DNA from 2 places in the Streptomyces sp. NPDC058335 genome. Region 1 is predicted to be linked to the other one. Evidence: riboswitches for the same ligand, from Rfam matches in the RefSeq annotation. Region 1 holds a riboswitch; the other holds the start of a gene.
The links. A riboswitch is a leader RNA that binds a small molecule or an ion and turns the genes downstream of it on or off. The one in region 1 is predicted to bind cyclic di-AMP.

Region 1 (3,536 bases):
GCCAGCAGGTCGTCGCCGTCGAGGTCATCCTCGACGCGCCCCTGGACGCCGAGCCGGCCGGCCTCGACGGCATCGCCACGATCATGGCGCGGGCCTTCTCCGAGGGCACCGACAAGCACTCCGCCGAGGACTTCGCCGCCGAGCTGGAGCGCTGTGGCGGGACCCTCGACGCGCACGCGGACCACCCCGGCGTCCGCCTGAGCCTGGAGGTTCCGGTCTCCCGCCTGGCCAAGGGCCTCGGCCTCGTCGCCGATGCGCTGCGGGCGCCCGCGTTCGCCGACAGCGAGATCGAGCGACTCGTCCGCAACCGTCTGGACGAGATCCCGCACGAGCTGGCCAACCCGTCCCGGCGTGCCGCCAAGGAACTCTCCAGGGAGCTGTTCCCGGCGACCGCGCGCATGTCGCGCCCGCGCCAGGGCACCGCGGACACCGTGGAGAAGATCGACTCCGCCGCCGTACGCGCCTTCTACGAGAAGCACGTCCGCCCCGCCACGGCCACCGCCGTGGTCGTCGGCGACCTCACCGGTGTCGATCTCGACGCACTCCTCGGCGACACCCTGGGCGCCTGGACGGGCTCCGCGGGCCAGCCGCGTCCGGTGCCGCCGGTGACCGCCGACGACACCGGACGGGTCGTCATCGTGGACCGCCCCGGCGCCGTCCAGACGCAGCTGCTGATCGGCCGCATCGGCGCCGACCGGCACGCGCGCGTGTGGCCCGCGCAGGTGCTCGGCACGTACTGCCTCGGCGGCACCCTCACCTCCCGGCTGGACCGCGTCCTGCGCGAGGAGAAGGGCTACACCTACGGCGTGCGCGCCTTCGGGCAGGTCCTCAGGTCCGCGCCGGACGGCTCGGGCGCCGCGATGCTGGCCATCAGCGGCTCCATCGACACGCCGAACACCGGTCCCGCGCTGGAGGACCTGTGGAAGGTGCTGCGCACCCTCGCCGAGGGCGGCCTGACCGACGCCGAACGTGACGTCGCCGTGCAGAACCTCGTCGGGGTGGCGCCCCTGAAGTACGAGACGGCCGCCGCCGTGGCGGGCACGCTGGCCGACCAGGTCGAGCAGCACCTGCCCGACGACTACCAGGCGACGCTGTACCAGCAGCTCGCCGCGACCGGCACCGTGGAGGCCACCGCGGCGGTAGTGAGCGCCTTCCCGGTGGACCGCCTGGTGACGGTCCTCGTCGGCGACGCGGCCGCGATCAAGGCGCCGGTCGAGGCCCTCGGTATCGGTGAGGTGAAGGTCGTCTCCGCGGAGTAGAGCGCCGGAGGAGATCGCGGAACAGGAACGCTGAGCGGACCGCGGACCGCGGACCGCGGAGCAGGACGCGGCGCCGCGCGCGAAGGGGCCCTGGTGGACGGATGTGCCACCAGGGCCCCTTGATGTCCGAATTGGGAGAAAGGTTGCCTGTCTGCCCTGTGGCATGCGCTACAAAAGCCGTGTTCTGTTTGGGGATTGACGGCCGCCGCGTCTAGTTTCAACCGGGCTGTTCGTCAGGCAGTGCGCCGCAACCGCGGCACCGGACAGTCATCGCCGAGTCCCCGCATGGCGCGAGCCAGGGGAGCCGGGGACCCAACTAGGCAGTCCCTGGGGTGAATCGGACGCCCGCGCGTTTCGCGAGGGGGTCCGTAGGAGACCTTCCTGCTCCGAACCCGTCAGCTAACCCGGTAGGCGAGAGGGAAGGAAAGGACCGCTCAACTACATGGCGTCCACTTGCGCCACCGGGAAGCACCGTCGTCCCAGCCGGATGAAGCGCACCACCGCCCGTGCGGCGGGCATCGCGGCGCTCACCACCACCGGTGTCATCGGCGCCGTCGCCTCCAGCTCCGCCCTCGCCGCGGAGAACCCCGCCGAGCAGACCGGCCTCATCCCGGTCGTCAGCATCGGCGACACGGTCGCCGAGCAGATCGACGACCAGGCCGCCGCGCAGAAGCAGGCCGCCGCGCAGGAGGCCGAGCGCAAGGAGGCCGCCGCCCAGGCCGCGGCGAAGGCCAAGGCGGAGCGCGAGGCCAGGGTCCGTGCCGCCCGCGCGGCCGAGCGGGAGCGCCTGAACACCTTCGTGTCGCCGATCAGCGGCTCCTACGTCTCCACCGGCTACCGGTCCGGCGGCTCCCTGTGGTCCTCCGGCAGCCACACCGGCATCGACTTCCACGCCTCCAGCGGCACCCCCGTGCGCGCGGTGGGCCTCGGCACCGTCGTCGAGGCCGGCTGGGGCGGCGCCTACGGCAACCAGGTCGTGATCCGGATGAACGACGGCACGTACACCCAGTACGGCCATCTGTCGTCCATCGGCGTCTCGGTGGGCCAGAAGGTCGCTCCCGGCCAGCAGATCGCCCTGTCCGGCGCGACCGGCAACGTCACCGGCGCGCATCTGCACTTCGAGGCCCGCACCAGCGCGGAGTACGGCTCGGACATCGATCCGGCCGCCTACCTCCGCACGCACGGCGTGAACATCTGACGACGTACCGCGACAGATCGTATGGCCCTGGCCCTCGTGGCCGGGGCTTTCGTCGTTTCAGGGACCGTGCTGTCCAAAAAATATCCATGGATTCCGGCCCGCCATCGGAAATTCCCGCTGATTGCAATAGAGTCACGGAACACACGTCAATCGTCGACGTTTCACGGGGATTAAGGCGGAGGTCGGTCATGCGTATTCCGGCGCACTCGGTGTGCACGGCCATCCGGGACGACATCGTCGCGGGTGTCTACGAGCGTGGCAGCCGCCTCACCGAGGAACTCCTCGCGCGCCGCTACGGCGTTTCGCGTGTCCCCGTCCGGGAGGCCCTGCGCACACTCGAGGCGGAGGGCTTCGTCGTCACGCGGCGGCACGCGGGCGCGTGCGTCGCCGAACCGACCGAGCAAGAGGCCGCCGACCTGCTGGAGATGCGCATGCTGCTGGAGCCGCTCGGCGCAGCCCGGGCCGCCCAGCGGCGCACCGAGGCGCATCTCAAGGTGCTCCGCGGCCTCGTCCGGCTGGGCCAGGAGCGCGCCAGGCGGGGCAACAGCGAGGATCTGCGCTCCCTGGGGGGCTGGTTCCACGAGACCCTCGCACAGGCCTCCGGCAGCCACGCCCTGACCTCGACGCTCACCCAGCTGCGGCACAAGATCTCCTGGATGTACGCGGTGGAGGCGCCGGCCAGTCCGGTGGAGTCCTGGGCGGAGCACGGCGCGATCGTGGACGCGGTGGCGCGCGGTGACGCGGAGCGCGCGCGGGCGGTCACGGCGCTGCACACCGAGCGCGCGACCTCCGCGCACCGGCTGCGCTTTTCCGGCGGCGACCGCCAGGACCGTGTGAGGACTTCGCAACACGTCGTAAACATGTCCGGCCTCCGGCATTAACAGGAGGGCCGTATACAAAGAAGGGAATTCGGCGGAGAGATATTTCCGCTGCTCTTTTTCCGGCGCGCCCCGCATTTTGGTGGCGCGCCCTTCGCATGCCTGCGGACTATTTCAGGCATGCCTCCGGCAATTCCATCCGGGTCCGGAAAGCAGCGGAGCCGCGCCACCCGGATGGGGCGACGCGGCTCCGTGGTTGCC
Region 2 (3,536 bases), on a different contig from region 1:
ACCCGCGCCGATGCCGTACCCGTACGTCCTGCTGTCCGCCGCCGTCTCCCTCGACGGCTACCTCGACGACACCGGCCCCGACCGGCTGCTGCTGTCCGGCCCGGCCGACTTCGACCGGGTCGACGAGGTGCGGGCCTCCGTCGACGCCATCCTGGTCGGGGCCGGCACGATCCGCGCCGACAACCCGCGCCTGCTGGTCAACTCACCCGTCCGCCGCGCGGCCCGGGTGGCCGCAGGGAAGCCGGAGTACCCCCTCAAGGTGACGGTCAGTGGTACCGGGGAGCTGGACCCGGGGGCGCAGTTCTGGCACACCGGCGGTGACAAGGTCCTCTACACGACGGGCACCGGCGCGGACCGCGCCCGTGCCCTCGGTCTCGGCCGCGCGGCCGACGTGGTCCCGCTGGGTCCCGGCCTCGACTGGCGCCGGCTCCTGGAACACCTCCACGACGTACGGGGCGTACGGCGCCTCATGGTCGAGGGTGGCGGCACGGTCCACACCCAGCTCCTCCAGGCCGGCCTCGCCGACGAACTCCAGCTCGTCACGGCCCCGCTGTTCGTGGGCGACCCGGACGCGCCCCGGCTCTTCGGCCCCGGGGGCTATCAGGGTGGACGCCTGCGGCTGGTCGGGACCCGGCGCATCGAGGACGTGGTCCTCATGTCGTACGAGCCCACCGCGCCCGGCGCCGGCCCGCTCCCCGCCGCCGCCGACCGGCACTGGCTGGCCCTCGCCTGCGAGCTGGCCGCCGCCTGCCCGCCCTCGCGGACCGCGTTCAGCGTCGGCGCCGTCGTGGTGGCGGCCGACGGCACGGAGCTGGCGCGCGGACACTCCCGGGAGGCTGGCGATCCCGTCGTCCACGCCGAGGAAGCGGCCCTCGCCAAGATCGACGCCGCCGACCCCCGGCTGGCCGGCGCGACCGTCTACAGCAGCCTGGAACCCTGCGCCCGGCGCTCCTCCCGTCCGGCCCCGTGCGCCCGCCTCATCCTCGACGCGGGCGTGCGCCGGGTCGTGACGGCCTGGCGGGAGCCGGACACCTTCGTCACCGACGCCGACGGGAGCGGCCTGCTCGCCGCCGCGGGCGCGGACGTCGTCGTACTTCCGGAGTACGAGGTGCAGGCGAAGGCGCCGAACGGTCATCTGCTCTGACGGACCCCCTGCGCGGCCCCCCGGGTCCGACCGTGGTTCTGAGCGTCCCCCGCATGGCGTAGACTGGTGTCACACCGACGCGGGGTGGAGCAGCTCGGTAGCTCGCTGGGCTCATAACCCAGAGGTCGCAGGTTCAAATCCTGTCCCCGCTACTCAAGGCCGAGGGCCGGAATCCTGATCATGGGATTCCGGCCCTCGGTGCGTTCGGGGCGGCACTGACGTCACCTTCCGTGATCGCGTCGGAGCCCTGTGCATAACATCTGAGTCACCATCAAAACCCTTGTGGCCCCTGAGGGGTGTCCGTCCGGCGGTCAACTCGCCCGTTTTTCACCGGTCGTGGGTCGAAAGTCCAGGCCAGAAATGTTGTTGATCAAGCAGAACGGCTTGGAATCCCGCCCCCGGGTCTATTAACGTTCGATAACGCAGCGCGGTCGTCCCAGCCGTCACAAGAGTCGGCTCCGTGCGCACGCGCCGAATCCCGCAAGGGAACCGGGGAACCACCAACTTGGGGTGAATCACGCGGAAGCCGCCGTACAGTCACGGCCGGTATACGCGCGTAGGAGACCTTCCCGCTCCGAACCCGTCAGCTAACCCGGTAGGCGACGGAAGGAAAGGAGCACGCCCGCGTGGCGTCCAACCGGCCTGTCCCAGAAGCCCCCACCGTGCCCGCCCAGCAGACCTTCGGCTACGGCACGTACCGCACCGACGAGGGCCCCTGGGAGGAATGGAACCCCACCGCGGACTCCGTTCGCCCGGTGCGCGGAAAGCACCGCGTCGCCAAGCAGCGCGGCGGACTCGCCCGCAGCTCCACCGTTCTCGGCGTCGGTGTCATAGCCGCCGTCGGCGGCGCGGGCATGGCCAGCGCCAACACCGGCAAGTCGCCGGTCTCCATCTCCCTTCCCGACCTGCCCTCGGTGGGTTCCCTCATCTCGGACGACGACACCCCCGAGGAGACGGCGGCCCCCGCGCTCAGCACCTTCGGCGCCGAGACCGTCGCCGACGAGAGCGCCGACAGCGGTGCCGACGCCGGTGAGGCGCTGCGCAGCCGGATCATGGCGCAGGTCGAGTCGCAGCAGACCCAGGTCGAGACCAAGGCCCAGGAAGCCGCCGAGGCCGCCGCGGCCAAGGCCGCCGCCGACGCCGCCGCCAAGGCCGAGAAGGCGGCCGCGGCCAAGGCCGAGGCCGCCAAGAAGAAGGCCGCCGAGGAAGCCGCCAAGAAGGCGGAGGCCGAGCGCCTCGCCGAGCTGGCCAAGCAGTACACGCTGCCGACCTCCTCGTACACGATCACCTCGACCTTCGGGCAGGCCGGCCCCTACTGGTCCTCCGGGTACCACACCGGCCTCGACTTCGCCGCCCCCACCGGCACGCTCATCAAGGCCGTGCACAGCGGCACCATCACCTCCGCCGGCTATGACGGGTCGTACGGGTACAAGACCGTGCTCACCCTCGATGACGGCACCGAGATCTGGTACGCCCACCAGTCCTCGATCAGCGTCAGCATCGGCCAGAAGGTCGCCACCGGCGACGTCATCGGCCGCGTCGGCGCCACGGGCAACGTCACCGGGGCCCACCTCCACATGGAGGTCCACCCGGGCGGCAGCAGCTCCGGCATCGACCCGGCCGCCTGGCTGCGGGACAAGGGGCTCAACCCCTGAGATTCCTTCCAGGGGGCCCTTGCCCGGTCACCCTGAGGTCTTCCGGGAAGTGTCACGGGGGTCGGTGAGGTCTGCGCCCGGATGTTTCCCGGATGTTCGTGAACCCTGGCCGGAGGCGCGGAATGCGTGCCTTCGGCCAGGGTGTTGTCATAACTCATGACTTCTCTGCGCAAGCTCGGCTCCTCCGGCCCGGAGGTCTTCCCGCTCGCCCTCGGCGGCAACGTCTTCGGCTGGACCGCGGACGAGACGGCCTCCTTCGCCGTCCTCGACGCCTACGCGGCCGGCGGCGGCAACTTCGTCGACACCGCCGACTCCTACTCCTCGTGGATCGAGGGCAACAGCGGCGGCGAGTCCGAGACCGTCATCGGCAACTGGGTCAAGGCCCGCGGCAACCGCGACGACGTCGTGATCGCGACCAAGGTGAGCCAGCACCCCGACCACCAGGGGCTGAGCGCGGCCAACATCAAGGCCGCCGCCGACGCCTCGCTGCGGCGCCTGGGCACCGACCGCATCGACCTCTACTACACCCACTTCGACAAGCCCGAGGTGCCGGTCGAGGAGATCGTCGGCGCGCTCGACGAACTGGTGAAGGCGGGCAAGGTGCGGCACATCGCCGCCTCCAACATCACGCCCGAACGCCTGCGGGCCTCCCTGGAGTTCTCCGACCGGGAGGGCCTCGCCCGGTACGTGGCGCTCCAGCCCCACTACAACCTGGTCTCCCGCGAAACCTACGAGGG

Region 2: linked by a shared signal. The riboswitch ahead of ACFWJX_RS12485 (M23 family metallopeptidase) and the one ahead of ACFWJX_RS25380 (M23 family metallopeptidase) in region 1 are both predicted to bind cyclic di-AMP.

Annotation. Positions count from the first base shown of each region.
Region 1 covers NZ_JBHXHX010000013.1:122,803-126,338, forward strand. Annotated here, with positions in the region: gene ACFWJX_RS25375 (M16 family metallopeptidase) at 1-1,259, shown strand, start outside; cyclic di-AMP (ydaO/yuaA leader) riboswitch at 1,521-1,688, shown strand; gene ACFWJX_RS25380 (M23 family metallopeptidase) at 1,702-2,457, shown strand; gene ACFWJX_RS25385 (GntR family transcriptional regulator) at 2,646-3,338, shown strand.
Region 2 covers NZ_JBHXHX010000005.1:449,628-453,163, forward strand. Annotated here, with positions in the region: gene ACFWJX_RS12475 (dihydrofolate reductase family protein) at 11-1,144, shown strand; tRNA gene ACFWJX_RS12480 (tRNA-Met) at 1,223-1,296, shown strand; cyclic di-AMP (ydaO/yuaA leader) riboswitch at 1,604-1,763, shown strand; gene ACFWJX_RS12485 (M23 family metallopeptidase) at 1,771-2,799, shown strand; gene ACFWJX_RS12490 (aldo/keto reductase) at 2,956-3,536, shown strand, end outside.